Regions from separate parts of the Solibacillus kalamii genome, predicted to be linked through region 1. Evidence: a T-box and tRNA genes for the amino acid it is inferred to sense, from the RefSeq annotation. Region 1 holds a T-box; the other holds one or more tRNA genes.
The links. The T-box of region 1 lies ahead of argS (arginine--tRNA ligase). A T-box ahead of a tRNA ligase gene usually reads a tRNA of that ligase, here a tRNA-Arg.
Positions count from the first base shown of each region.

Region 1 (15,394 bases):
TTTTCCACTGTTGTCATTTCCCCGTCTTCTCCTTGACGTTCAACCATTTGAACAGTAAAAGGAAGCTCATCACGGAAAGTTTCCATTGATTGAATCGTTATTCCGTTATCTTCGATTTTGCAATTTGTCGCAGAAATAACAAGCTCATATGTCGTTTCCAGCATTTTGAAATTTGTCAGTAATAAAATAAAATCATTCGTCTGCTGCTGTTCAATGATTTTATCTCCATCCACTTTAACAAAAATTGAGAGCAGACTTGCCGCATCAGCTAAAGCACGGTGCTGTGTTTCGTTTTCCAATCCAAGCTGTGCCATTAACCCGCCTAATGAAGGCTGCTCTTTTAAACCGTTTGCAATCATATATTTTTGCTGAAAATCGATCATTGGATATAAGCAATCATTTTTTATGTAATTGCGTGACAGCTCTTCTTCTAATACTTTCCGATCAAATTCACCAAATGTTAAAAATACATAATCCTGCTTACACCAACGTTTAAATTTAGTAAAAGCTTCTTTAAAAGAAGGTGCATCAACTAGCTGCTCTGTAGTAATACCAGTTAACTTTTGAATATGCGCGTTCAGCTTTTTGAATTTATAAGGCTGAATAAGTTGTGTAAACGTCTCTGTTGTACCATCTGGCAACCATTTAACCGCACCAATTTCAATAATATACTGCTTACCGCGTATAAGGGCGGCTTCTATATCTATACTTATATATGTTTTCGTTCGTTCCAAATTTTTCACCTACACCGAATATATCTATATTTAATAGGTAATGAGTATCCCTATTAAAGATTAACCTCTTTTATTGTATATGAAAATTTGGGATATGACACGATAATGTTCGTTTATTCCATACAATTCGTGTTAAAAGGCTCGAAAAAATGTGATTTTCTTATAAATACTTATCATTGCCATTAACTAATCTTAAAATTTATTTTAACAAACTATCAATGAACCTGGTTTTTAGTTTTCCCCAATCTTTCACAATGACGCTATACATAATGGTATGACGAATTGTTCCTTCTTTTCGTATCATATGATTGCGTAAAACGCCTTCTTTTACTGCGCCAATGCGTTCAATGGCTTTTTGTGAACGGTAATTTTCGTGCCCTGTTTTAATTTGAATACGATTTAAATTAAGTACTTCAAAACAGTATTGGAATAATAAAAACTTGCAATTTGTATTAATCGCTGAACGCCAAACAGTCGGGTTATACCAAGTAGCCCCTATTTCCAGCCGTTTATGGGGAAATGAAATATCAAGAAAAGATGTACAGCCTACAATGTTATCCGTTTTTTTCTCGATCACCGCAAACATATACGAAATGCCTTTTTCTCTTTCTTTAATCGCATTTACGATATAGTTCTCAACTGCTTCCTGCGTAAGCAATGTTACCGACATATGCTCCCAAATCCGCTCGTCATTCGCAACATTTGCAATAGCTTCAATATCGCTCATTTGGACCGGTCTTAATTTGACGATGTCGTTTTCTACTATTATTTCTTCCATATATTTCTCCTTTTCACTTTTTCAAATCTCGGTGATTTTAAATAATTGTTCGTCATAATCAAACATTGCATTTTTCATTACTGTACTTTTAAAAAGTTCGGTTACTCTATAAGCAGCCTGCTCAATAGCTGTAGTGCCTACTAATGTAGGATAACTACCCATTAATTGAGTCACAAAATCGTTCTCTAATGTATGATAGGCTTTAAATTGATGAAGCTTTTTTTGTTCGTTTAATATTTGAGCTGTTAACGTCAACTCCCGCAATACTTCAAGCATCTTCATCGCATATATTAAATTCCCGCGTCGAACTTCAATACGCAATTTTCTCAAATGATAGGCAAATTCAAATGTAATATTGAACTTTTTCATATAAGGCTGATCTAGCTTTAAGAAATTTTCATTTTCTTCAATCATTTTTGACTGAACTCCACCATTACGGTCAAATATAAGTTTCCATAAAGGTGATTTTACATTCAGATGAGTGGTCGATAATACAGATATATTCATTTCTAGTCCATTTTCAAAGAAAGGTATAAGTAAAAAAATTTCATCGCTGAACTTTCCTTCCTTTATATAATAGGCACCCATCCTTTGAAGCTCAGCTTTAATGAAATCTTTTGCCAAACCTACCTGTTCTGTCGTTGCTATCATTAAATCAATATCAGAGTATTGATCACTGTAGCCAATAGTTCCAGAGCCTAACTGGATAATTCCTTCCACATCCTGGATTCCTTTGATCTTAGACACTACATTTCGAAAATAATTTTCTCTTTCGCTCTTTGTATACATTTAGCATGACTCCTGTATTCACTATCGAATGGATTGCAGTTGAGATAGGTTGCGCACAAATACCGAGAACTTTTCTTCTTCTTCAATAACCGGGTGGTGGTTACTTTCTGTAAATGTCGTCAATGTCGCATTCGCCAGTAAATCCGCCGCTTCCACTGCAAATTCATATGGACATTGCGCATCGTATAAACCGCCGTATATATAAGCTCTTGTTTTCACAGTCGGTAATTGTGGTCGCAAATCGAAGTTGGGCAACTCTTTATATGAAAAATAATCCAGTCTTTTCGAAACTGTTTTTCCGCTGTTCGGACGACTTATCATGTTGTCATAGTTTTGTTCTTTATATAACGACATAAGCGCCCATTCTTTAGAACCCGCTCTTCTTTGTTCGACCGTTGAAGATGGATCTCGAAGCATCGCTAAAATCTCAAGAATTCTTTTATTGTTCAGATTTTCCTTGCAGTAAATACTTGCGGGATGATGCATATATTCTGCAGAAGCACAAAGGCCGCCAGCTACGAGAAATTCTACACTTTCCGGATGCAAAATAGCATAGTTTAATGCCAGCATCCCGCCTGTTGAATGCCCGGCAAATCCCCATATGTCATAACCTAATGCTAAACGTATTGCCTCCAGATCCTCTACGCTATCCTGCATGCCATAATTAAAAACAGACACATCATCCGTTGATTTTCCACAGCCACGTAAGTTCACTAAATACACTTTATAGTACGGGACAAACATTTCCGCAAAGCGATTCCCGTTTTCGTTAAATTCACTGTATAAATGCGTTACACAGACCGGGTTCCCTTCGCCTTTTGTAAAAACTTCAAAAATTCCACGCTTCGTTTCAATTAGCTGCTGTTCCCACATAGTCCCACCCCTTATTTTTCTAATATTCTAATAAATTTTCGCATAGTTGGTCTGGGTATACAATGAGTATTTAATATTTTTATCTTTATATTTAAACATCGATTAAATACTATTGAGGACTTTTAAATCGTTCAAAGAAAATTTAATTCTTACATACTTTCCGGTGATTTTATTCCCAGTAACTTCAAACCATTCTTTAAAACGGTTGCTACTGCAAAACATAACTGTAAACGACTTTTCTGCTGTTCATCTTCCACTAAAATCTTTGTATTTGCATAATATTTATTGAACAGCCGCGCTAATTGCAATACATACTTCGCAATTAAGGAAGGATCTACTTGTTCGAAACTATCTGTAATTGCTTGAGGATATTGTTGCAGCAGCTTAATAACCTCCCAAGCTGAATCCTCCAATTCCTTCCCTGTTACTTCATTACTTGCTGTAAACTTTGCTTTTTCTAAAATGGAATGGATACGGGCGTGCGTATATTGTACATAAGGACCTGTTTCACCTTCGAAATTCAACATTTGAGGTAATGAAAATTCAATATCGTTTAAGCGGAAGTTTTTTAAATCATTAAATATTATCGCGCCAATCCCTACTTGCTCAGCAACATTCTGTTTATTATTTAACGTCGGATTTTTTTCCTCTATATTTCTCGACGCTGTTTCCACTGCTTCTTTTAATACATCCTTCAATAAAATGACTCTGCCTTTACGTGTGGACATCTTTTTCCCATCTTTCAACATCATTCCAAATGGTACATGTTTCAGATTTCCCGACCATGGATAGCCCATTTTTGAGATAACTTGAAATACTTGTTTGAAATGCAGTGTTTGCTCATTCCCTACCACATAGAAAACTTGGGATGGTTCATATTGCGCCTGTCTATAAAAAGCTGCGGCTAAATCACGGGTAGCATATAATGTTGCACCATCCTGTTTTGTTATTAAACAAGGTGGCATATCTCCAAGCTCAACAACATTCGCACCATCCGACTCTGTGAGTAATTGCTTCTTTTTTAATTCATCAACAACAGACTGCATTTTTTCATTATAAAAAGCTTCCCCTTCATACGAATCAAACTGAATATGAAGCTGCTCGTAGATTTGCTTAAATTCTTGTAAGGAGGCACTTTTAAACCAGGTCCATAATGCCATTGCCTGCGGGTCATTATCTTCGAGCGCTTTAAATGCCGATCTTGCTTCCTCATTTAAGGATTCATTTGTTTCTGCCTCATCATGGAACTTCACGTATAGCTTCAAAAGTTCTTCAATAGGTGATTGTTGAACACGTTCTTTTTCTCCCCACAATTGGAATGCCACAAGCAATTTACCGAATTGGGTACCCCAGTCGCCAAGATGATTTACCCGAATGACATTGTATCCGTTCTTTTCTGCAATATTTGCAAGAGCATTTCCAATGACCGTAGAACGAAGATGCCCCATTGAGAATGGCTTTGCAATATTCGGTGATGAAAAATCAATCACGATATTCTTCTGCTGTATTTCTTGTTGTCCATATGATTCGTGAGCGATCATAATTTTGGCAATGACTTCTCTTGTCACCTGTAACTTATTTAAAAATAAATTTATATAGCCTCCAACAACTTGAACTTCCTGAATAAAATCACTTTTAATATTGTCGCCTATTTCCAGAGCGATAACGTTTGGGGCTTTCTTTAATGATTTAGCAAGCGTAAAGCATGGGAAAGCTATATCCCCTAAATGCTGATACTTTGGCTTTTCTAATAGCTGTTCAATTTCGGTATTTGTTATTATTTTCTGCGGCACAGCATCTTGAATAATTGATGCAATTTTTTTATACATATTATCTCCTCCCAATATAAAAAGCCCCCGTCTCAAAAATAGAGACGAGAGCTTTGAATTCCCGTGGTACCACTCTAGTTGCCACACAAATTGTGACCACTTTCCATTAATAACGAGGTGACTCCCCGGCAGGTCCTACTTATGTTCAGACTGCTTCTCCAAAGTGCGCTTCATTTACATATTTTGCACCAGGCTCTCACCAATCCCCAGCTCGCTTACCAAAACAATTGTAAATTACTTTCTTTTTCATTGAATTTAAATTTACTGAATTATATCCATTAAGGATAATCAATGTCAATATAAATTGTATGTAAATTTAATTACTAAATAACCGTTGTTATTAGATAATCTGAGGTGGATATTAATTAGTCAATAGCGACTATATTTTAGAAAATTACCGGAAATATAGCCAGTATGCTAAGTTTTCCCGTTACTAATGGGGCTTTCAAATACCTGAAATTGCCTTTATTAGAACAATTGATACGTTTATTAGAAGATGCTTATGACAAATTAGAACAACTGGACGCTTTATTCGACAATCTTGACCACTTATTTGAACAACTGACAAATATATTAGAAAATAAGTTTTTTATTAGAAGCTTTTAAAATATATTAGAACAATCCACAAGTTTATTAGAAAATAAATACACGATAAGCGGAAAGCATAAAAAAACTACTGAAATCATCGTCTCAGTAGTTTTAGTTCAGTAAGCCTTTAGCAGCGGCATAACTTATATTTATTCATTTCCCTTAGTTTCAGGGATGCTTGAGAAAAATTTGCGTCCAATATAAGTTTGGACAATTAAGAATAACCCTCCGACTGCCCAGTACAGTGGGAGTGCAGCCATCGAAGACAATGAAATAATGACAATCATAATCGGCGATACGTAAATCATCAGTTTCATTTGATTCTTCTGAGCTTCTGGTACGGTTTGAAGCGAGACTTTCGCTTGTACAAAATAAACGACACCTGCGATTGCAGTCATCCAAATATCTGTAGAGCCAAGGTCAAACCATAGGAATGAATGTGTTTTAATTTCAGCTGAATATAAAATCGCATAGTACAAGCCCATAATAATCGGCATTTGTATAAGCGCTGGCAGGCAGCCCATATTTAACGGATTAATATTATGTTCTTTGTAGAGCGACATCATTTCCTGCTGAACTGTCATTCTTTCTTCCGGAGTTTTTGCTGCTTTTAAACGTGTCTGGATATCCTCCATTTGCGGGCGGACAAAATCCATTTTCACTTTCATTGTAGCTTGACTGCGGTAAGTTTTAAGCATAAACGGCATTAGTACGAGACGAATAATTAAAATAATAGCAATAATAGCCAAACCATAGCTGCCGTTAAATAATTCACCAAATGTGTTTAGTGTCCAATCCATCGGACGTACAAATGTTGAATAGAAGAAGCCTTCTTTGTTCTCAACACTCTCACAACCTGCCAGTAAAAGTGGAACGGTTAGAAGGAAAACACTAAGTTTTAAGTTTTTCATAGTTCACCTGCTCAACAATCTTGTAATTCGTTTATATCTTAAAATATTTTTCAAAAAAAGAACAGTAATTACTCTTATAAATGTTAAGTATTTTTAATATGAACGCAATAAAAATTAATATTTTTTACACTTGCACTCCCATACCTCCAGTGTTATGCAGTTTAGGAGATATATTTATACATGCATTCATCCGTATCGCATTCCCTACTTCTTTAACAGGCTTCCTAAAATTTCATCGTTATGTGTTCCTGCATGTACCCCGACCGTCCCATACGAAGCTTTGAAGAGATTGGACTTAATCGGACATGCAATTTGTTTTTGGGTTGATCCATCCGGCTTTGCTATTTCCACAAACATATCCCGGTCCTTGAAAAGCGGGTGTGCAACCGTTTCTTCAAAGGTCAATACCGGTTCAACACAGGCATCCACTTCGAAGAAAATAGATTGCCATTCTTCAAACGTCTTTTGCAGGAAAATACTTTGCAGCTGTTCTTTCACCTTTGCAATATCTTCCGGTTTATTACTCATCGCTAATGGAAGTAAATCCGGATGACCGATTGCCTGACATAACTGCTGTCTGAATTTCAGTTCGAGACTGCCTACAGAAAGGTACCGACCATCCAACGTTTCATAATAACCATATAATGAGCCGCCGTTTAAGATCAGTTCTTCACGTGGCAGCGGTTTTCCTTCTGCTAAATAATCATGGGCAAACAAGGCATTTAGCGTTAATGCGCAATCTGTCATACTAATATCAAGATGCTGCCCTACCCCCGTTTTATCCCGATAAATGACAGCCGATAAAATACCGATCACTGCATGCATTGATCCACCTGCCAAGTCTGCCACCTGAAAACCTATATTTGCCGGGCCATTTTCTTTCGTGCCGGAGTAGCCTTGCACTCCCGACAAGGATACATAATTAATATCATGCCCGCCACGCTCACGATATAGACCTGTTTGACCATAGCCTGTAATGGAACAGTAAATTAAGCCAGGACTGATGGCTTTAAGCGTTTCATAATCGAGACCAAGGCGCGCCATCACGCCAGGCCGGAACTGCTCAACTACAATATCATATTGCTGCTCCTTTAAAAGCTCCTTTAGCGATTTGACTACTTCCGGAGACTTCAAATCGACCGCCAGCGACTTTTTAGAGCGCTGCAAATAATCATTCGGCCCCCATTGCTTCCCTTCTTCTACCGGTTTGGTAACATGTACAACTTCAGCTCCAAGATCCGCCAGCATCATCGTTGCAAACGGGCCTGGCAATAATGTGGAGAAATCCAGCACTTTTAATCCTTTTAACAGCATAAATTTTTCATCCTTCCATATTAAATTAAAGGCCGTACTGAAAGCTGAACTTTCAACACGGCCCCCAAATGTTCCATTTATTGATTTGTGACCGGCTTCAAAAAATTTGGAGGGCGCTTTTCAAAGAACGCACGGATGCCTTCATTTACTTCCCCTGTAGTAAATGTTTTTGCGAAGGCTTCCCGTTCTACTAATAATCCTTGTTCTAACGGCAATTCTTCCGCAGCTAAAATACTCTCTTTAATGAGCCCGATTGCTCCAATAGCACTTTGAGCAAGCAGCGTTGCGAATTTGATTGCTTTTTCTTCCACCGCTTCCGGAGCTGCCGCTTCTGTAATCAAGCCGATTGCTGCTGCTTCCTCTGCTTTTAAACGTTTGCTTAAATACATTAATTCGCGCGCTTTTGCTCCGCCTACTAATCTCGTCATACGCTGTGTACCGCCAGCACCAGGCAATAATCCCAATGATGCTTCCGTTAATCCTATTGTGCCGCCACCCATTATACGGAAATCGCATGCAAGCACGAATTCACAGCCACCGCCTAATGCATGACCATTAATAGCGGCAATAGTTGGTACCCGCAATGCTTCCAACCGGTTGAAAATACCCTGCACATGTTTTGAACTTTCAGCAAAATCCACGTTTTCATCAGAGCTGCCCATTGCACCCAGGTCTGCACCTGCAATAAAGATTTTCGGGTTGGCCGATTTGAACACAATGGCCCGGATTGCCGGATTTTTTTCGACTTCCTCAATCAGTTGCACTAAGTCCTGCTGAATTCCTGCATTTAATGTATTGGCAGGCGGATTATTAATTGTTACGACGTGTACACCGTAGTTAAGCTTCTCAATCGTCATTGTTTCAAGGTTCATCCGTTATCCTCCTTATCTTGGGGCCATGCGAATCGCTCCATCGAGTCGAATCGTTTCACCATTTAACATTGGATTTTCAAAAATGGCCGTTACTAAATGGGCATATTCATCCGCTTCCCCTAAACGGGACGGGAATGGAATTTGTTTTCCTAACGCTTCCTTAACTGCTTGAGGCGCACTGTTCATTAAAGGTGTATCAAAAATTCCCGGTGCAATCGTCATAACGCGGATGCCATAGCTAGCCAAGTCCCTTGCGATTGGCAATGTCATTCCTACAATTCCACTTTTGGATGCAGAATAGGCAGCCTGACCGATTTGTCCATCGAATGCCGCGACAGAAGCTGTATTCACAATAACCCCGCGTTCCCCGTGTTCATTCGGTTCATTTGTCATCATGGCAGCTGCAGCTAAACGGATGACATTAAATGTACCAACTAAATTAACTTGGATAATATAATTAAATTCATCTAATGGGAATACACCTTTTCTGCCCACTACACGTGTTGAAGTACCAAGACCTGCACAATTCACAACACCTTGGATCGAACCATATTTTTCTACTGCACCGTTAATTGCTGCCTGTACGTCTTCTTCCTTCACAACATTCGTTTTAAAAAATAAACCATTTAATTCATCGGCTACCGCTTGCCCCTTTTCTTCGTTTAAGTCCAATATGATAGGATAGCCTCCAGCAGATGCAATCTTTCGTGCAGTTGCTTCACCTAAACCAGATCCTCCACCCGTCACGATAAATGCCTTTTGGTCAAAATTCATCTATTAACCCCTCCTTATTCCTGTTCAATCATTAACCTATTTGTCATTTAGGGCTACGCAATACGCGGCTCGTCCATAACGACATAATCTGCGTTCTAGTTCGTGTACTGAAGTTTAAGAACTCCGACCAACCGACGCTTATTATTTAGGCAGTGCGTTTTTGTCTAAGTCTTTCAAAGCCGTCTTCAGAATTTTACCTGTTCCGGACTTTGGAATTTCTTCAATGAAAATTATATAATCCGGCACTTTGTATTCGGCAAGTTTCGCTTTGCAGTAGTCACGAACATCATCTTCTATTAACTCGGTGTTTTTCGATACGACATACGCTACCGTTTTTTCACCGAATAACGGGTCCGGTCTGCCGATTACAGAGCATTCCACGACAGCCGGGTGCTGATACAGCAGCTCCTCTATTTCACGAGGGTAAATATTAAATCCGCCACGAATAATGATGTCCTTTTTACGGTCAACGATAAAGTGGTAGCCTTCATCATCACGGTACGCCAAGTCCCCTGTATACAACCAGCCATCCCTGATCGTATTTGCGGTCTCGTCCGGCTTCTTATAGTACCCCTTCATCATATTCGGCCCTCTAAATAAGATTTCGCCTACTTCATGATTGGCTACTTCATTACCTTCCGGATCTACCAGTCTTAAATCGATTCCCGGTAATGGCATCCCGACTGAATTGACTTTTTTCGGTAAGCTTCGATGTGTTGTCATCAGCATGACCGTACTTTCCGTTAAACCGTATCCTTCAGAAATACTGACACCGAACGATTCATTCGTCTTATGCAATAGCTCCGCTGGTAAGCTTGCCCCACCTGAACCGGCTGTCCGTAATTTTGAGAAGTCCAGTTGCTCTACTAAATGAGGAACCTGGGCAAAAAAGGCATACATTGTCGGCACACCTAAAAATATTGTAATTTCATGTTCGGCAATCGCTTTTAATGTTTCAACCGGGTGGAACCTTTCTTCCAAATAGATTGCACATCCATGAGCAATCGGTGCCAGGAAGCCTTGAAGTTTTGCATAAGCATGGAATAATGGTAATACACATAGGACACGATCACTCGGAACTAACTGGTTGTATACGGCTGCTGTAATCGCCATCCAGTTTAAATTTCCGTGTGTAATCATTGCTCCTTTTGGATTACCGGTCGTACCGGAAGTATAGATGATTTGTGCGACGTCAGATTCATGAAGGGGGACAATTTCTGAAATAGAGTCAGATGTATCTAGCTGATCCCATGATAAAAATCGTCCATCAACATGATCACCGTAATTAATAATAGTTTTGACTGTTTTGAATTGATCCATGGCGTTTTCGATAACCGGTTTCGCCGTATCTTCAATAATCAACAATTCAACTTCCGAATCGTTTACGATATATGTTACTTCCTGCTCTTTAAATGTAGGGTTGATCGGAACGACCGTACCTCCATTTGCTAAAATAGCAAAATACGTAATAATATATTCCGGGCGATTTGTCATCATTAATGCCACATTCGCACCTTTTGTGACACCCTGATCTTTCAACCCTGCAGCGACATTGTAAACTTTATCTTGTAATTCTTTATAAGTAAGTTGAGCTCTTTTGAAGTGGATGACAGGTTGATCTGGCAAACGGGAAGTTGTTGAATTAAGCAATTCAACAATATTCATAATAGTAACCTCCTACTATCAAATTATCGATCAAAGGAAAGGAGGATCCCCCTTTCCTGATGAAGAGCAATTGCTTTTAATTAAATACTTACTTTAGAACTGATTACTTCTTTAGAAACGTTTACAATGATGTCATCAGGAATTCGGAAGCTTAATGATGACGGGTCATTTTGTACGGCTGGGACAAGTTGCGGAATATCTGCCGCATCAATATTAAACTCGTCGAAGCTGTCCGGTAGATTGACTGTATTTCTTAAGTCAACAATTACATTGATGCACTCTTCCAATGTTTCTTGCGGATTTTCTGCGTTTGGAATAATTCCCAGTGCAGATGCAAATGCATTCACTTTCGGTAAATACATGCTCGGCATATTTTTCACCACACTCGGCATGAGAACTGCATTTGCCAGCCCATGTGGAATGCCGTATTTCGCGCCATACGTATGGGCTATATTGTGGATTGGTATATTGGCCATGGCCGATTGGAAACTTGTGATAGCCATTGCACTTGCTTGTAGCATATTCGCACGTGCAGCCACATTTTTCCCATCATGCACAGCTGTAGTCAAATTTTCGACAATGATTTTTGCGGCATGCAGTGCAAATGCATCCGAGAAATTCGTTGATTTTGTTGAGAAAAATCCTTCTACAGCATGTGTCAGTGCATCCATACCAGTAAACGCTGTTACTCTTGGCGGTAAACCAACTGTTAAGTCAGGATCTAATACCGCAATATCAGAACTCAAATACGGATTCATTAAATTGCACTTCAGGTTCAGCATTTCATTGAACACTACTGAAATACTGGAAATTTCAGAACCCGTTCCAGCTGTAGTAGGAATCGAAATATGCGGAATACCGAATGGCTTTGCATCCGGCCAAACCTCTAAAACGTTCCCTGTTAAAATATACTCAACTTCGTTAACACCATTGTAAAGAGCCCATTTGACAGTTTTAGCTGTATCAATAACACTCCCGCCGCCAATGGCAATAATGGAGTCGCCATTGCATTCTTTAAAATATTTCAGGCCTCTGTTAATATTGCTCGATTTCGCATCTTGCTGAATATCATCAAATACGCCAGCGAGCTTTATGCCAGGGACCATATCAAATAAGCTTTTGATTTTTTGTGTTAAGCCTGCATCCGTCAATCCTTTATCAGAAAATAGAACAGGGCGCTTTCCACCTAAACCTTGGATTAGATCGGGTACTAAAATATGTGAACCTGCACCACTTCGGATTTCAGGGCGATGTGTGAATTCAAAATAGGAAGTCGTTTTCATCGTATCTCTCCATTCATTTTTCGATTAAAAGATTAGTCCTAAAGCTGGGCGCTGTGCATTTTCCGTCGTAAGTGAAGTGCAAATGTTTTTAAGCTCTGTGTAGTCATCAAACACTTGAGCTCCCTGTTCACGACCTAAGCCACTTTGCTTATAGCCACCGAATGGAGCATCTGTACGGAAAATATGCCAGTCATTGATCCAGATTGTTCCGGCATTGATTTTCGTAGCAATTTCATTTGCTTTCGTCACATCACGGCCCCAAACACCGCCTGTTAATCCATATTCCGTATCATTTGCGATGGCGATCGCTTCTTCTTCTGTTGAATATTTAATCACGCATAGAACCGGCCCAAAGATTTCTTCTCTCGCAATCTTCATATCGTTCGTCACATCTGCGAAAATCGTCGGCTCGATGAAATACCCGTTTTCCAGCCCTGGACCTGCTGCACGTTTACCGCCACATACAAGTTTTGCACCCTCATCAATGCCAGACTGAATATAATCGAGGACTTTATTCATCTGTGTTTCCGAGATAACCGGTCCCATTCCGGTCGTCATATCAAGCGGCTGGCCAAGTTTTATTTTCTTTGTTGTTTCAACTAGTTGTTGCACGACAATGTCATAAATGGATTCATGTACGATGAGACGTGTACTCGCTTCACATACTTGTCCTGAATGGAAAAATACGCCGAGCAGAATTCCTGGGATAGCCACTTCGAGATTTACATCAGGAAGCACGATCGCAGGCGCTTTCCCTCCAAGTTCAAGCGTAACTTTCTTTACTGTACCTGCAGCTTGTGCCATAATTTTTCTGCCTACTTCTGTAGATCCAGTAAACGCCACTTTCGATACATCCGGATGTGTAACAAGTGCGTCGCCCACTTCAGCTCCAGGACCTGTTACGACATTGATGACCCCTGGTGGAATACCTGCTTCAACTGCTAATTGTGCAAGCTTCAATGTACCTAATGGTGTATTGGAAGCCGGCTTAATAATGATGGAGTTCCCCATCGCAATTGCCGGTGCGATTTTCCACATCGCCAAAACTAGCGGGAAGTTAAATGGTGTAATCGCCGCTACTACACCGAGTGGTTCGCGAACAAGCAGACTACGATTTGCACCTAATTGTTCGTTGACCGGAAGAGCTGTTACTGCCTCATATTTCAGCGATAAATCCGCTGTTTGAGTAAGAGAAAGCACTAACTGCCGAATATCTGCGCCACCCAATTTACGAAGTGTCGCCCCCGTACTAATCCCTTCTAAGAAAATGATTTCCTGCGCATGCTGTCTGATTTTCCCCGCAAATTGCATCATGATCTGTGCACGTTCTGCCTGCGTTTTTCCTGACCAGACACCTGATTCAAAAACTTCTTTCGCATTTTGAACCGCATTATTCACATCTTCCTGATTTCCTTTTGAAACTTTCGCTACGATTTCTGACGTAGCCGGATTGATCACATCAAAAAATTCACCTGAAGCAGGTGGTGTCCATTCACCATTGATAAACTGCGGAAAGATCTTAACTTGTACGTCTGTCGTCATCCTTCATCCCCCTCTAAATAGCAAACTGTTTATTACAGCGTCTGAATGAATACTTCCTATACTTCTTCTAAAGCAATGTCCGTATTATAGATTTCTTCTAACGTCTTTCCTTTAGCTCTGGAAAGAACTGTCAGACGTGCCTGTAATTGCTTCATGGCAAATTCCATCGATTTTCCTCGTTCAATTCCAAGACTTGTTACTTGTTTGTCTTCTTTTCCTTCTGTTAACATCATCGCAATCGGTAACAGCTCCTGCAGTCTTTGCTGTACGCGTTCAAACAGCTCCAGTTCAGGATTCTCACTAATTAGGCGCTGAATGAGGAATGTACCAAAACCTATATGACGTCCTTCGTCACGCTTAACGTTTCGAATTCCTGAAATAAATCCCGGGAACAAATTTGCGCTTGATAGTGCTTCATGGAAGAACCAGTAACCTGTTTCAGCCAAAACTCCTTCTGCAAAAATATTATAAGTAACCGCAGCATCTATCATTGCTTCCGGTGACTGATCTTCAATCAATCTGCCCATAACTGCTGGCAACGTTTCATCAAATAACTTCCGGTAACCTGGTGACAGTAAATGAGTCAAATCATCCTTTACGCCGATTTCTTCCAGGAACAGACTGAAAAATTCAGCATGCTTTGCTTCTTCAAAAAGGAACGTTGTTAAATAAGATTCCTCTTCGAACCATCCCTTTTTAGAAACCGCCATAATCATCGGTAAAATATCTTGTGTGACCGCTTCTTCACCGCCAATAAATTGGGCAAACTGAGTAAGCACCTCTAGTTGCTGTTCTTCATTTAATTTCTTCCAATCTTCTTTATCTTGCGTAAAATCGATATCTACCGGATTCCAGATTCCGAACTTTTTTGCTTTTTGGTACAAATTATACGGTAGTGAATTTTTGTTGATTTCCTGTTTAGTCGTTACATATTCTCTCATTGCGAGCTCCCCCTTAAATTTTGTTTGTTACTCCATAACTGCGTAATGATAAGAGATTCTCCTGTAAATATTGCAGTCAACATCACAAATTTTACGTAACGAGTCATCTCTCTAGAACAACGTTGGAAGCAATTATTTTTTTATTTCAAAAAATGCTTTCACCTTTACTTCATCAGACTCATTAACTGCTTCTGCCTCACAAATCCAGCAAGTTTCATTTTCACCGACAACACGGCCTTGTATAGTTATTCTTTCTCCTGGCCTTGTCATTGCTTTAAATCTCGTTGTGAATTTCTTCAGGTTCTTTACTTCGAACCATTGCCCAATTGCCTGCCCGACAAAGCCCATAACCAACATGCCATGTGCAATGACCCCCGCCTAAACCTGCTGCCTCTGCAAATGGGACAACGGTATGGATCGGGTTGAAGTCTCCGGATGCACCTGCATATCGAACGAGCTGCGTATGCGTTATTTCTTCCTTCTGTAAAGGTTCCAGCGTCT
Region 1 covers NZ_NHNT01000010.1:100,178-115,571, forward strand. The annotation lists gene CBM15_RS14135 (3'-5' exonuclease) at 1-734, opposite strand, end outside; gene CBM15_RS14140 (GNAT family N-acetyltransferase) at 934-1,512, opposite strand; gene CBM15_RS14145 (aminoglycoside 6-adenylyltransferase) at 1,534-2,301, opposite strand; gene CBM15_RS14150 (alpha/beta fold hydrolase) at 2,323-3,174, opposite strand; gene argS (arginine--tRNA ligase) at 3,324-5,003, opposite strand; T-box leader at 5,041-5,262, opposite strand; gene yidC (membrane protein insertase YidC) at 5,741-6,502, opposite strand; gene CBM15_RS14170 (CaiB/BaiF CoA transferase family protein) at 6,707-7,816, opposite strand; gene CBM15_RS14175 (enoyl-CoA hydratase/isomerase family protein) at 7,894-8,688, opposite strand; gene CBM15_RS14180 (3-hydroxyacyl-CoA dehydrogenase) at 8,701-9,462, opposite strand; gene CBM15_RS14185 (class I adenylate-forming enzyme family protein) at 9,604-11,127, opposite strand; gene CBM15_RS14190 (iron-containing alcohol dehydrogenase) at 11,208-12,410, opposite strand; gene CBM15_RS14195 (aldehyde dehydrogenase family protein) at 12,435-13,952, opposite strand; partial or broken gene CBM15_RS14200 (R2-like ligand-binding oxidase) at 14,009-14,899, opposite strand; partial or broken gene CBM15_RS14205 (MaoC/PaaZ C-terminal domain-containing protein) at 15,026-15,394, opposite strand, start outside.

Region 2 (15,394 bases), on a different contig from region 1:
GGACAGCCAAGGGAATACGCTTGTACTACGACCTGATATGACAACACCGATTGCCCGTGTTGCGACTTCGAAATTACTGAAAGAGAAAATTCCGCAACGTCTTGCCTATTTTGCCAATGTATTCCGTGCGCAGCAGCGTGAAGGGGGACGCCCGGCTGAATTTGATCAAATGGGAATCGAACTGATCGGCGACAATTCTGTGTATGCCGATGCGGAAGTCATCATGACGGCAATTGATTTAGTAAAGGCGTATCAAATTACAGATTTCAAAGTAACAATTGGACATGCAGGTGTATTGAGCTGCATTTTAAAGGACTATACAGAAAGTGATGCACAGGCAGATGATTTAAATGATCTTCTCGTTCAACGAAATTTTGTCGGGTTTGAAGAAGCCGTACTGGCATTTGATTTACCGAAAACAAAATCCGATGCGCTGTTAGCCTATATTGCAGATGCTATCAGCCTACCTTCTATTGAAGCAATTGAAAAATATGTGCGCAAAAATGATGCGCTGGAATATATGCGAAACTTGGCAAGAATTTTGGATGCTGCCGGTTATGAAGAGTACATCGCATTTGATTTTACATTATCAAGCCATATGAGTTATTACACAGGAATGTTATTTGAAGTGTTTGCTTCAGGCAGTGGGTTCCCGTTAGGAAATGGCGGACGTTATGACGGCTTAATGCAGCACTTTGGCTCACAAGTTGGGGCAACAGGCTTTGGCTTACGCGTTGACCGTGTCTTTGAAGCAATGCCAAAAATCAAAGTCGAAAAAGATGAAGTGCTTGTATTGTTCACGGCAGAGCGTTTTGCGGAAGCACTGGATGCAGTACAACAGATGCGCGCGCAAGGAAAGCAAGTGACATTCCAATCCTATGAAGGCATCGAAAATATCGAGGCATTAAAAGCACACTTTAAAATAATTAATGAATACAATAGCAGGGAGGCGTAATTAATGACACAGCTAACAATTGCGATGCCAAAAGGCCGTATTTTTGAAGAAGCTTATGAAATGTTGCTTGAGGCCGGCTTTAACCTTCCTGAAGAAGTGGAAATGTCGCGTAAACTCATGATTGAAATACCTGAGGAAAACATCAGCTTTATTTTAGCGAAACCGATGGACGTACCGGTTTATGTCGAGCATGGGGTGGCAGATATCGGAATTGCGGGTAAAGATGTATTACTGGAGCAACGCCGAACGGTCCATGAGCTGCTCGATTTAAAAATTAGTGAATGCTATATTGCTTCAGCAGGTTTGCCAAATACAACAATTAACGAGATTGCGCCGCGCATTGCGACGAAATATCCGAATATTGCGATGAAGTATTATAAAGGAATCGGCGAGCAGGTTGAGATTATTGAGCTGAACGGATCGATTGAACTGGCACCGATGATCGGCCTGGCAGATCGCATTGTCGATATCGTTTCAACGGGTCGTACATTGAAGGAAAACGGCTTAGTGGAATATGAGCATATTGCCGAAGTTTCATCCCGTTTAATTGCCAATCCTGTAAGCTATCGCATGAAAAGTGACCGCATTCAAGATTTAGTGACACGCTTGAAAAAATGTGTGAAATAAGAGGGGCCAATGAGATGAAAATAACAATTTTGGATAACGATATTTCTTTAAAACGCCAACTCGAGCAAGGCAATGAACAACAGCTGCAAACGGTACGTGAAGTCATTCAGGATGTACGTGCGAAAGGTGATGCGGCGATTAAATATTACAGTGAAAAATGGGACGGTTTTGCGCCTGAAAACTTACGCGTAGCCGAATGTGAAATCATCGAAGCGGTTAAAAGTTTTGATCCGCAATTATACGGCGATTTACAAGAAGCAGCAGATAATATTTATCGTTATCATAATAAACAAAAACGTACGGGCTTCCAGTTGCCGTTAGAAGACGGTTCGTATTTAGGGCAACGAATTACACCGCTTGATGCAGTAGGGTTATATGTACCTGGCGGATCTGCGGCTTACCCATCTTCTGTATTAATGAATGTCATCCCGGCACAAGTTGCGGGAGTGAAACGCATTGTCATTACATCACCTGCAGGAAATGACGGGAAATTGCCGGACGCTGTACTTGTTGCGGCCCATATTTTAGGTGTGACGGAAATTTATAAAGTAGGCGGTGCACAGGCGATTGCAGCACTAGCATACGGAACGGAAACGATTGCCCCTGTTGATAAAATTACAGGTCCGGGAAATATATTTGTAGCATTGGCAAAGCGTGAAGTATTCGGTGAAGTGGCGATTGATATGATTGCCGGCCCATCTGAAATTTGTATTTTAGCGGATGAAAGTGCCTATGCTGATGAGATTGCTGCAGACCTTCTGTCACAGGCAGAGCATGACACATTAGCATGTGCTGTCCTGATCACAACAAGCGATGACTTGGCAGATGCAGTGGCAGATCAAGTCGAGATTCAATTGTCAAAATTACCACGACAGGCGATTGCTCGAAAATCGATTGAAAACTTCGGTCATATTTACGTAGCAGAATCTATTAAAGATGCGGTACGTGCTGTCAATTCATTGGCACCCGAACATTTGGAAGTCATTACGGAAAATGCTGAAAAGGTTTCGGAGATGATTACGCATGCGGGTGCGATTTTTATCGGCCGCTATAGCTCGGAGCCGGTAGGAGATTACTTTGCAGGCACGAACCACGTATTACCGACAAACTCAACAGCGCGCTTTGCAAGTGGCTTAAATGTCGATGATTTTATTAAACGCACGAGCGTTGTTTATTATAGCGAAAAAACTTGGCAACAAAATGCGCCGAAGATTGCGCGTCTTGCACGACTGGAAGGGTTGGAAGGACATGCAAGAGCGGTAGAATCGCGCGGCTGGGATAAAGGAGAAGAATAATGACACGTTTTTCAAAAATCGAACGCGATACAAATGAAACAAAAATTAAAGTAGAGCTCAACTTGGACGGTACAGGTCAAGCCGACATTAAAACAGGTGTTGGCTTTATGGACCATATGCTCGATTTATTTATAAAGCATGGATTGTTTGACGGCAAAATACTGGCGGATGGGGATACATGGATTGATGATCACCATACGACAGAAGATATCGGAATTGTGTTAGGACAAGCATTCCGTGAAGCGTTAGGCGATAAAAAAGGAATCAAACGCTACGGTACGGCATTTGTACCGATGGATGACGCGTTAGCACAAGTTGTCGTTGACTGCTCAAACCGCCCGCATTTGGAATACCGCGTTACACCGGAGCTCAATGCCAAAGTAGGGAACTTTGATACAGAGCTCGTCCATGAATTTTTATGGAAGTTTGCACTGGAAGCCCGCATTAACCTGCATGTCATCGTTCCTTATGGCCATAATACACACCATATTATTGAAGCGATTTTTAAAGCAACGGCACGTGCATTGGATGCAGCGGTAGAAATCGACCCACGTGTAAAAGGTGTGCCATCAACAAAGGGGCTGTTAACGTGAAAATAGGTGTAATTGATTATGGAATGGGCAATCTGTTTAGTGTCGAGCAGGCATTAAAGCGATTGGATGTACAAGTAATTGTTTCAAGTAATATTGAACAGCTGGAAGCGGCGGATGCTTATGTACTGCCGGGTGTAGGTGCATTTCCGGATGCGATGAAACGCCTGGAAGAAACGGGGTTCATCGATTTCATTAAAAAGACGAAAAAGCCGCTGCTTGGCATTTGCCTTGGGATGCAGCTATTGTTTGAGGAAAGTGATGAAGTGGAGCAAACGAAAGGTCTTGGCATTTTCAAAGGACGTATTCAGCGCTTTACTGATGTTACCCGCATTCCGCATATGGGCTGGAATGAGCTGAAATTAAAGCAAACACCAGAATGGTTAGATAAAGAGGACTTGCCGCAAGAACGCCATGTCTACTTTGTTCACTCGTACTATGCGAGCGGTATCGATGAGATGGAGCTGATCGCCTCAGCTGATTATGAGCACGTACAAGTACCGGGCATCGTGGCAAAAGATAATTTTACAGGTATGCAGTTCCATCCAGAAAAGTCAGGGCCGTTTGGTGTGTATTTATTGACGGCTTGGACACAGGGAGTGAAAGAGGGAGTATGTTAACAAAACGAATTATTCCATGTCTTGACGTTAAAGAAGGACGAGTTGTAAAAGGGGTACAGTTTGTAGAGTTGCGTGATGCAGGCGATCCTGTCGAGTTAGCTAAATTTTATGATGAGCAAGGCGCCGATGAGCTCGTATTTCTCGATATTTCCGCTTCACATGAAGGACGGGAAACGATGGTCGATGTTGTCCGTCAAACGGCAGCAACATTGGCGATTCCATTTACAGTAGGCGGCGGAATCCGAACGATCGATGATATGAAGCGTATTTTACGTGCAGGTGCCGATAAAGTATCGGTCAACACATCTGCACTGGAACGCCCGCAGCTCATAAAAGAAGGTGCGGATTACTTCGGGGCACAATGTATCGTTTGTGCAATCGATGCGAGGTACAGCGAAGAAGACGGCACATGGATGGTATATACTCATGGCGGCCGTAATAAAACGACATGGACAGCAGTCGATTGGGCGAAAGAAGCGGTACGACTAGGTGCCGGAGAAATTCTTCTTACTTCGATGAATCAGGACGGCGAGAAATCAGGCTTTGACCTGGAATTAACGAGAGCGGTACGTGATGCGGTAACTGTACCTGTCATCGCTAGCGGCGGAGCAGGGAATGCCGAACACTTCCGTGCAGTATTGCAAGATGTTGATACAGATGCCGCATTGGCAGCGAGTATTTTCCACTATAAAGAAACAAGCGTAGCAGAAGTGAAAAGCTACTTAAAAGAAAAAGGGGTTCGTGTACGATGAACGTAAAATTTAATGATCAAGGCTTAATTACAGCCGTAGTACAAGATGCACAGTCAAAAGAAGTATTAACAGTAGCTTATATGAACGAAGAGTCACTCCAAAAAACGATTGAAACGAATGAAACATGGTTCTATTCACGTTCTCGTCAGGAGCTTTGGCATAAAGGGGCAACGAGCGGCAACACGCAAAAAGTAGTTTCGATTAAAACAGACTGTGACAAGGATGCGCTCGTAATTGAAGTAATTCCAGCTGGCCCGGCTTGTCATAACGGAACGACTTCATGCTTTACTGAAAGCTTGGTAGAAAACGAACGTCCAGGTTCTGTCGCGATTCTTCCGCAGCTAGTAGAAGTGATTAAACAGCGTGAAATCGATATGCCTGAAGGGGCGTACACAACGTATTTATTCGATAAAGGAATCGATAAAATCTGTAAAAAAGTCGGCGAAGAAGCTACAGAAGTTGTCATCGGTGCGAAAAACCGTGACGCAGAAGAAGTGAAATGGGAATCGGCAGATCTTCTTTATCACTTATTAGTTCTTCTTCAAGAGCAAAAAGTCGATGTTTATGAAGTGCTGGATGTATTGCAAAAACGCCATGAAGGAAAGAAGCAGTAACTACTGGAAAAATAACACCGCTTTGTCAGACGTGTTTTTAGTACATATGTGCCGGATATGCTATAATAGTTAGAATTGATTAAGGGACCACACCTGTGCGTTCCTTATTTCTTTGTTTACAAACAAATGACCTGCGTATTTGATGATATAGAATGTATTGAACGGAATGACTCGGAGGAATATTATTGGAAAATAAACGTTTAAAAACAAAAGTTACTAATGTCGTGTCGTTTGTTCCGAATGGTGATTATTATTACAATAAAGCTTTAAAGGCAATTGAACGAGACGAAATGGATAAAGCATATAAATTTATTAAGCGCGCGGCGGATTTAAGTCCGGATGATGCGCATGTGTTATTACAGTACGGAATTCTTGAAATGGAACTTCAAAATTTCGAGCATGCATATGAGTTGATTCACACAGCCTATAGTTTAGAGCCAAATGAATCCGAAATCATCTTCATGCTGGCGGAAGTGTCGGGCTGTATCGGTCATATTGCTGATGCCCAAAAATACGCAGCCCAATATTTAGAAATGGAACCTAATGGCACATATACGGAAGACGCCTCCGAAATAATGGAGTTTGTCGACTATGTGGGCGAAGATATGGATGACATGGATGAATTTGATGGGGCGAAGCATGTGGCACAGGAAAAGGCCCGCCGCCATATGGAGCAGGGCGATTTTAAAACAGCAATCGAAATGCTGGAGCAACTCATTGAAGAGTATCCAGACCTTTGGAATGCATATAACAATCTGGCGTTAGCCTATTTTTATGTCGGTGAGGCAGAACAGGCACGGGCACTTTTATATAGAGTACTGCGTGAAAACCAAGGCAATCTTCACGCACTTTGCAACTTGACCGTCTTTGCTTATTACGAAAAAAGCAGTGAAGAGCTGAATGAACTGGTCGGTTTATTGAAGAAAATCCAACCGTTTGATTGGGAAAACCGTTATAAGCTCGGTGCCACATTTGCGTTAATCGGGCAGTATGAAGAGGCCTATAAATGGCTGCGCTCTATGAGTAAAAAAGGTTATGATGGAGAGCCTGGCTTTTATTTCTGGCTTGCCCAGTCAGCCTACTTCTCAGGACATGAAACGATTGCTAAAGAAGCGTGGAAAATGCTCATCCAGTTGGATCCATCAAAAGAAGGGATGGAACCGTGGGCAAATGGTGAAGGCTCTATTTTACGGAATTCCGCGGAAAATCATCGTGACTTCATCATTCGTCAACTAACAGATGAGCACCAGTCAAGCCGATTATTTGGCATGTTTTTATTGAAGCGTTCGGCACATAAACAGGAAATTGTCGCACACCCTTCTATTTTAAATGTCTCAAATTTTACGGCTATCGAAAAACTTTGCCTGGCATATGCACTGGACTATGATTTCAGTAACGGCAGCAAGGAAGAAAAGCAATTCCTGCGTTTTATGGAAGTAGCTGAGCAGATTACAGAAGTAAATGATTCGATTTCTTTAGAGGTCGCGCAAGTGTTAAGTACATGGTTTGCACTTGGGGAAATTGCATTCGAACAAGGCTATTCGTTTAAAAACAGCGCGGCTCTGGCTGCTGCTGTTGAATATTCGTTCCATGTAGCACTGGAAAACAAAGTGACGAAAAAAGCAGTAGCGGGCAAATATAATATTTCAACTGCAACATTATCGAAATACAATGATGAATTATATGAATTTGTACCGTCGGACTTTGAATAGGCAGTATATTTGTATTTATTTAAGCAATCTTATACGATAAAAATATAGAAAAGGTATACGCAAGAGGAGGATCTTCATGTCAGAAGAAAAAATTTATGATGTAGTCATTATCGGAGCAGGTCCAGCAGGTATGACAGCTGCGGTATATGCATCGCGCGCGAACTTATCAACATTAATGATTGAACGTGGGATTCCCGGCGGACAAATGGCTAATACAGAAGCAGTGGAAAACTACCCAGGTTTTGATACAATTTTAGGACCGGAGCTATCGACAAAAATGTTTGAGCATGCGAAAAAATTCGGTGCTGAATATGCTTACGGTGATGTAAATGAAATCATCGACGGTGAAGAATATAAAATTATCATTTCTGGTAAAAAACAATATAAAACACGCACGATTATTATTACAACAGGTGCAGAATACAAAAAACTAGGCATTCCTGGCGAAACAGAGCTTGGCGGCCGCGGTGTAAGTTACTGTGCTGTATGTGATGGCGCATTCTTCAAACAAAAGAAACTGATCGTAATCGGCGGGGGCGACTCTGCAGTTGAAGAAGGTATTTACTTAACACGTTTTGCGGATAAAGTAACAATCGTACACCGTCGCGATAAACTTCGCGCACAAAAGATTATTCAAGACCGTGCATTTGCCAATGAAAAAATTGACTTCATCTGGAACACAACAGTAAAAGAAATTCATGAAGTTGACGGTAAAGTAGGGAAAGTGACGTTAGTTTCAACAGTTGACGGCACTGAAACGGAAGAGGCTGCAGATGGCGTATTCGTATATGTCGGCATGCTTCCATTAACAGCGCCATTTGCTTCGTTGAATATTTTAAATGAAGCAGGCTATATTGTAACAAACGAGAAAATGGAAACATCAATTCCGGGTATTTATGCAGCGGGCGATGTTCGTGATAAAATGCTGCGTCAAATTGTAACAGCTACAGGTGACGGCAGTATTGCAGCACAATCAGCGCAACATTACGTGGAAGAAATAAAAGAAAAGATAAATCAATAATTCTTTAATATAAATGTAATCATATCGTTACAAAATAAGGGTATACTAAAAGTGGAATTTGTTTTAACCCCCTTATTTTTTTATCCTAAGGTTGTTTCAAGCGTGCTTACGCTGAAGCAACCTCTTTTTTTGTGGCTTTCCGGCACAAATGTTGACTTTATAAATGAAACGCTTGCTTTTACGGAATGCATAGGACAAGGTATAATAGAAATAAGCTTTAGAAAAACACAATTCGCTGCACAAAGCGAAATTGTGTCTTTACTTATGTGGAATTCGTGAAATATTAGTTATTCACTTATCCCATTAAATGAAAAAGTTGAGGTGTTGTGTATGCAACGTATTACAAATTTACTCGCTATTAAAGATGGTCAAGTGTTACTGCTGCAAAAACCGAGAAGAGGCTGGTTTGTGGCACCCGGTGGGAAAATGGAGCCAGGAGAATCCATCTATGACTCCGCTATACGCGAATTTCAGGAAGAGACGAATCTAACACCAAAAGACGTTCATTTAAAAGGTGTATACACAATGGTTATCAAAAATGGAGATACAGTCGTCGATGAGTGGATGCTGTACACATTTATCGCAACTGATGTTGAAGGAACACCATTTGTCGAAACGCGGGAAGGCATTTTAAGCTGGTATGAAATTGAACGTTTAAAGGATCTTCCGATGGCGGCAGGTGACCGAACGAATTTATTATTTGCAGCATTAAATCAAGGTACGCAATATGGTACATTTGAATATACAGAGGATTTTGAGCTAATCAGCGAAAAAATTCAAAACTCGACGGAACAAAACTAGAGGAGATGAAATAAGTGGCTAGTTCGAGCTATACACATGAGTTAGTGATTATTACGGGAATGTCAGGGGCGGGCAAAACGGTAGCAGTTCAAAGTTTTGAGGATCTAGGTTATTACTGTGTAGATAATTTACCTCCGGAACTTTTAACGACTTTTTTAGCGCTAATGAAGGATTCCGAAAAAAAGATTTCACGTATGGCAGTTGTTATGGATTTACGTGGGAGAGAATTTTTTGGCTCATTGATCGAATCGCTCGACGCACTACTGGACGAAGAAGATATTTTACTCCGTATTTTATTTTTGGAATCCGATGATGCCACATTAGTTCGGCGCTATAAAGAATCACGCCGATCACATCCGCTTGCACCTCAGGGATTACCGCTGGAAGGGATTCAATTGGAGCGCGAACTGCTCTCTGAAGTAAAAGGGCGCGCCAAATCGATCGTCAATACTTCCCAGTTAAAGCCACGGGAATTACGTGAACGCATCGCCCAGGAATTCAGCAATATGAGCAGTCCTACGTTTTCGTTAAACATTATGTCATTTGGATTTAAGCATGGGCTGCCGATTGATGCAGATTTAGTATTCGATGTTCGCTTTTTGAAAAATCCTTACTATGTTGAAGAATTGCGACATAAAACAGGGCTACAAACAGAAGTTTCCTCTTACGTACTAGCAACAGAAGAAACACAACAGCTAATTGCCAAACTGACTGACTTGTTCACATTCATGATTCCTCATTACCGTAATGAAGGCAAATCACAGCTTGTCATCGCTTTCGGCTGTACGGGCGGGCAACATCGCTCCGTTACACTTGCTGAATACTTCGGGAAGCTATTGGCAAAAAATGATCAAGTCATCGTTACACATAGAGATATCAATCATAGGAAGGATTGATGAGATGAAAAAAAAGAGAACAAGAATCGTCGTAATTGGCGGGGGGACAGGCCTTTCTACAATATTACGCGGTTTAAAGCAGCATCCTTTTGATATTACGGCCATCGTTACGGTTGCAGATGACGGTGGCTCTTCCGGACGTTTGCGGGATGACTATGATATCCCGCCGCCCGGAGATGTGCGAAATGTAATTGCCGCGCTTTCTGATGTAGAACCGTTAGTGGAGCAGATGTTTCAATATCGCTTTTCCCAATCAAATGATTTAGGCGGACATTCGCTCGGGAATTTGATGTTGACCGCTTTAACGGAAATTACAGGTGATTTTAACCATGCGATTGCTGAAATGAGCAAAGTACTCAATGTGCACGGAAAGGTCATCCCAGCGGCCAATAAAAAGGTTACATTACATGCCGAGTTATCGGATGGATCGGACATTATAGGCGAGTCGAAAATTCCATCAGGCCATGCACCGATTAAACGGGTATACTTGGAGCCTAGTAACCTCAAACCATTACCTGCTGCAGTTCATGCGATTGAACGAGCAGATTTTATTTTGATTGGACCTGGCAGCCTTTATACGAGCATCATTCCGAATTTATTGGTTAAAGGAATTGGGCAGGCGGTTATTCGTGCGAAAGGTGAAAAGATTTATATTGCGAATTTAATGACACAGCAAGGCGAAACGAGAAGCTTTACTGCCTCACAGCATATAGAAGCAATCCATGAGCATGTGGGAGAAGCATTTATCGAATCGGTACTGATCAATGAAAAGGAGCTACCTCCTTCGATTTACGAAAATTATCGGGAGGAAAATGCTGAGCCTGTTAAGTTTGATATTGAAAGATTGCAAGAAATGGGCATTAATATTATTCCAAAAGAGATTGCGCTTATTGAAAATGGAACAGTACGTCATGATGCGGTAAATCTCGCTGAATGGCTTTGGGAATATACAGTAAAGAAAAGACAAACGATGCAAGAATAGTAGTATGAAACAAACACTACATAGGTTGCTAGGAAAGGGGGAGCGAATCCATGTCATTTGCATCTGAAACAAAGAAAGAACTGACGCAAGTAGAAGCAGGTGATAGTAGTTTAAAGGCAGAAGTTTCTGCTCTTATACGGATGAACGGTTCGTTAAGTTTTGCGAATCGCCAATTAAGCTTAGACGTACAAACAGAAAATGCGGCAATCGCACGTCGGCTTTATACAATTGTAAAAAAGCTTTATCCATATAATGTAGAGTTGCTTGTTCGAAAGAAGATGCGTCTTAAAAAGAACAATGTGTATATATGCCGTGTACGGGAAGGTGCGCGGGAAATTCTTGCGGATTTAGAAATTGTCTCAAATTCATTTGAGTTTAATCATACAATCGCCAAATCAATCATACCGAAAGAAAATGAACGCCGTGCCTATTTACGTGGAGCCTTTTTGGCAGGAGGCTCGGTAAACAATCCGGAAACCTCTTCCTACCATTTGGAGATCTATTCTTTATATAAGGAGCACGGGGAAGCGTTGGCAGAGCTCATGAACCGCTATGATCTAAATGCGAAAACAATTGAACGGAAAAAAGGCTTTGTCACGTATTTAAAAGAAGCTGAAAAGATTTCGGATTTTATGAATTTAGTCGGTGCTGTTCAGGCGATGCTGAAGTTTGAAGATGTTCGGATTATTAGAGATATGCGGAACAGTGTAAACCGTATTGTAAACTGTGAAACGGCCAACTTAAATAAAACAATTGGCGCGGCATTGAGGCAAGTGGAAAATATCCGCTATATCGATAATGCGGTAGGGCTTGATCAGCTGCCGGAAAAACTGCGGGAAATTGCACGTCTTCGTGTAGAATATCAGGACGTGACATTAAAAGAGCTCGGTGAAATGGTTTCAACTGGCGTTGTCAGTAAATCAGGTGTCAATCATCGTCTGCGCAAAATCGATGAAATCGCGGATGCGCTCCGTCGTGGAGAGAATATATAAATCCACTTGCGCGTATGGAGCACATACGTCATGGCGTAATAAAAAAATTGGTAACGATTTCATAAAAGATGTTTCCAATTGTTGTTCTTTTCGGACAATTTCGTTAAGATAAACATAGAAGCGATGAACGGTTGTGAAAGGGAGTATTTCAAGATGATTGAAAAACAAGTAGAAGTAAAGTTAAAATCGGGCTTACAAGCAAGACAGGCGGCTTTGTTCGTCCAAGAGGCAAATCGTTATAAAGCAGATGTCTATTTACAAAAGGATACGAAAAAAGTGAATGCGAAGTCGATCATGGGCATTATGAGCCTTGCCGTTGCAAAAGGCACGGTTGTCACATTATGGGCAGACGGCCATGACGAAGAAAAAGCAATCAACGCATTACAACTACTTATTGAAAAAGCGGATTAAGACAAAAGCACAGCCAGTTCAGTTTACATGAACGGCTGTGCTTATTTTTTAAAATACAAAAAAGCATACAAGATGAATCTTGTATGCTTGAATGAATCGATTATTTTAATTGGTTACGCTCATAAATTTTATCGATAAGACCGTATTCCAATGCTTGCTCTGCAGACATGAAGTTGTCACGATCTGTGTCGCGTGCTAACGTTTCGTAATCTTGGCCACTGTTTTCAGCCATGATGCGGTTTAGTTTTTCACGTAGGTGTAAAATACGTTTTGCAGCGATTTCGATTTCTGTTGCTTGACCTTGTGCACCGCCAAGTGGTTGGTGAATCATTACTTCTGCGTTTGGTAAAGAAACACGTTTGCCTTTTGCACCAGCAGAAAGCAGGAATGCACCCATTGATGCAGCCATACCGATACAGATTGTTGATACATCAGGTTTGATGAAGTTCATTGTATCGTAGATCGCCATACCTGAAGTGATAGAGCCACCTGGTGAGTTGATATATAGGTAGATATCTTTATCTGGATCTTCTGCTTCTAAAAATAATAGCTGTGCTACGATTGAGTTCGCAACATTGTCGTCAATCCCACTACCTAATAAAATGATGCGGTCTTTAAGTAAACGTGAATAAATGTCATATGCACGCTCGCCGCGGTTTGTTTGTTCAATAACTGTAGGAATTAAGTTCATTGAAAAATCCTCCCTTTGTTAAAGCTTATATTCGATTACTTTTGCTGAAAATGACAAATATTTCAGCTGTAAACATATCATACACGTATTAGTCAGTTATGGTCAAATATAAACTCTGAATTTTACAGTTGAAAATAAGGGGTTCCATCTGTATAATGAAAAAAGTTGCACATATTCTTATTTATATGTCCTCGTGGTGTAATGGATAACACTTCAGATTCCGGTTCTGAGGCTGGGGGTTCGATTCCCTCCGAGGGCGCTTTCTTTTTAAAGATTATTACTGATCTATATAGAGTTAAAATAATCTTTCTCTTCCATTTTTCTACAGTTTATTTTTGACGCTACACTATAAGTTTCCTAAACCAATCTAATTTAAACGCTCTTCCTATAAAAAATAAAATTCTTTATTAAAAATCACAATTTATACTTGAATTATATGTGAAAAATTAGTACATTATTAAATGTTGTGTTTTCACAAAACTAGTTAGATAGACCATATTATCATGTCCTTTAGGGGGCACCATTTTACTGTTTTAATATACGTTTCAATATCAATTGCAAAAATCATCTGAGATTTTTTTGCAATGGAGAATGAAGTTTTAGTAGGATAGAAGGAATCACTGTACCGGTTCTTTTTATCCTTCATTCGTTCTCTGACTAATTAATACTCCAAGGCTGTATGAGAGGCTCACCTCTTGTGCAGTCTTTTTTGTTTTGGAAAAAAATTACCTATCTAATTGACATATATTTTAAATAACAGGGAATATATGTAATGGAGTTAGAGTCTTTTTGGAGGAGGAAACACAATAACGAAATAGTAATATAATGAATAAATATTTAATTATATGCCATTTTACCGTTAATTTTGTTATAATAATTCATCATACTGCAATAATAATCAATTTTTTAAAAATTAAATGTTGTATATTAATTGCGGAATTAATATAATTGAACATGTTATTAACAAAAAAACTACTACATCCAGGAGGATATTCATAATGAGTACTAGAAAACTATTTAAATGGGCAGCACCATTAGCTGCAGCTTCAATGATTTTAACAGCATGTGGAGCGGACGAATCTACATCTACAGGGGATAAAGAATATAAGAAAATTGTTGCAGGTACGGAAGCTACATATGCACCATTTGAATACTTAGATGATAAAGGAAATGTTGTCGGCTTAGATTCAGAGATTTTAGCAGCGATCGGCGAAGAGATGGGTATTGAAACAGAAGTGAAAAATGTAGGCTGGGACTCAATGATGAGCCAAGTAACAACTGGCGAAGTGGATATGGGTGCAGCGGCTATTACAATTACAGATGAGCGTAAAGAATCATATGACTTTACAGATCCTTACTATGAAGCAACTTTACTGATCGTGACAAAAGAAGGCTCGACAGTGGCATCGCTGGAAGATATTAAAGACAAAAAAATTGCAGTACAGATTAATACAACAGGCCACATCGCAGCACAGGAATTGCAAGGCGTTGCAAGCTCAAAAATTTTAGCATATGAAAACTTCTCTGTTGCGTTAACGGAAGTGCTGACAGGTGCAGCAGATGCCGCAATCGGTGATAATGCAGTTATTTTAGATTACCTTGAAAACAATCCTGATTCTGGCTTAAAAGCAGTGGAAGATAACTCATTTGAGAAAGACTACTTCGGCTTTATGGTGAAAAAGGGCAACAAAGAGCTATTGGATATTTTAAATGAAGGTCTTCAAAAAATTAAAGACAATGGCAAGTTAGCTGAAATAACAGGTACGGAAATCGAATAAGCTATATTTTAATTTATTGGAGGGTTTCAGATGGACTTTTTTGATTTTTTCCGTTGGGATATAATCTGGAACTACCGTGAACTATATGCAAAAGGACTTTGGGCGACTATTGTTTTAACAGCATGTGGTTATATTGGTGGTATCATATTCGGTCTAGTTTTAGGATTAGGCCAGGTTTCAACAAAAAAATGGATTTACTGGCCGGCTAAAATTTATGTCGACGTATTCCGTGGTACGCCAATGCTCGTACAATTATTATTAATTCACTTAGCTGTTATTCCAACTATTTTTGGAACATCGCAAGGTTGGTGGGTATCGGGTATTGTCGGTCTGATTTTAAACAGTGCCGCGTACAATGCAGAAATTTTCCGTGCAGGGATCCAGTCGATCGACAAAGGGCAAATGGAAGCTGCAAGGTCATTAGGGTTAACACAGGGCCAGGCGATGCGCAAAGTTATTTTACCGCAGGCGTTTCGTCGTATGATTCCACCATTAGGGAATGAATTTATCGCATTGTTAAAGGATTCTTCACTTGTAACGGTAATCGCCGGGGCCGAGATTTTATATGTAAGTAAAGTAGTAGCCGGAACGTATCAGCGTTTCTGGGAGCCTTATTTATTCGCAGCGTTCCTATACCTTGTATTGACGTATGCTGTA
Region 2 covers NZ_NHNT01000013.1:31,998-47,391, reverse strand. The annotation lists gene CBM15_RS16195 (ATP phosphoribosyltransferase regulatory subunit) at 1-955, shown strand, start outside; gene hisG (ATP phosphoribosyltransferase) at 959-1,582, shown strand; gene hisD (histidinol dehydrogenase) at 1,597-2,877, shown strand; gene hisB (imidazoleglycerol-phosphate dehydratase HisB) at 2,877-3,470, shown strand; gene hisH (imidazole glycerol phosphate synthase subunit HisH) at 3,467-4,087, shown strand; gene hisF (imidazole glycerol phosphate synthase subunit HisF) at 4,081-4,839, shown strand; gene hisIE (bifunctional phosphoribosyl-AMP cyclohydrolase/phosphoribosyl-ATP diphosphatase HisIE) at 4,836-5,453, shown strand; gene CBM15_RS16160 (tetratricopeptide repeat protein) at 5,639-7,165, shown strand; gene trxB (thioredoxin-disulfide reductase) at 7,242-8,186, shown strand; gene CBM15_RS16145 (8-oxo-dGTP diphosphatase) at 8,517-8,987, shown strand; gene rapZ (RNase adapter RapZ) at 9,002-9,883, shown strand; gene CBM15_RS16135 (gluconeogenesis factor YvcK family protein) at 9,888-10,865, shown strand; gene whiA (DNA-binding protein WhiA) at 10,916-11,857, shown strand; gene CBM15_RS16125 (HPr family phosphocarrier protein) at 12,011-12,268, shown strand; gene clpP (ATP-dependent Clp endopeptidase proteolytic subunit ClpP) at 12,369-12,959, opposite strand; tRNA gene CBM15_RS16115 (tRNA-Arg) at 13,147-13,218, shown strand; gene CBM15_RS16110 (basic amino acid ABC transporter substrate-binding protein) at 13,958-14,737, shown strand; gene CBM15_RS16105 (amino acid ABC transporter permease) at 14,768-15,394, shown strand, end outside.
Region 2: it encodes a tRNA-Arg, which carries the amino acid that the T-box ahead of argS (arginine--tRNA ligase) is inferred to sense. The anticodon was not compared.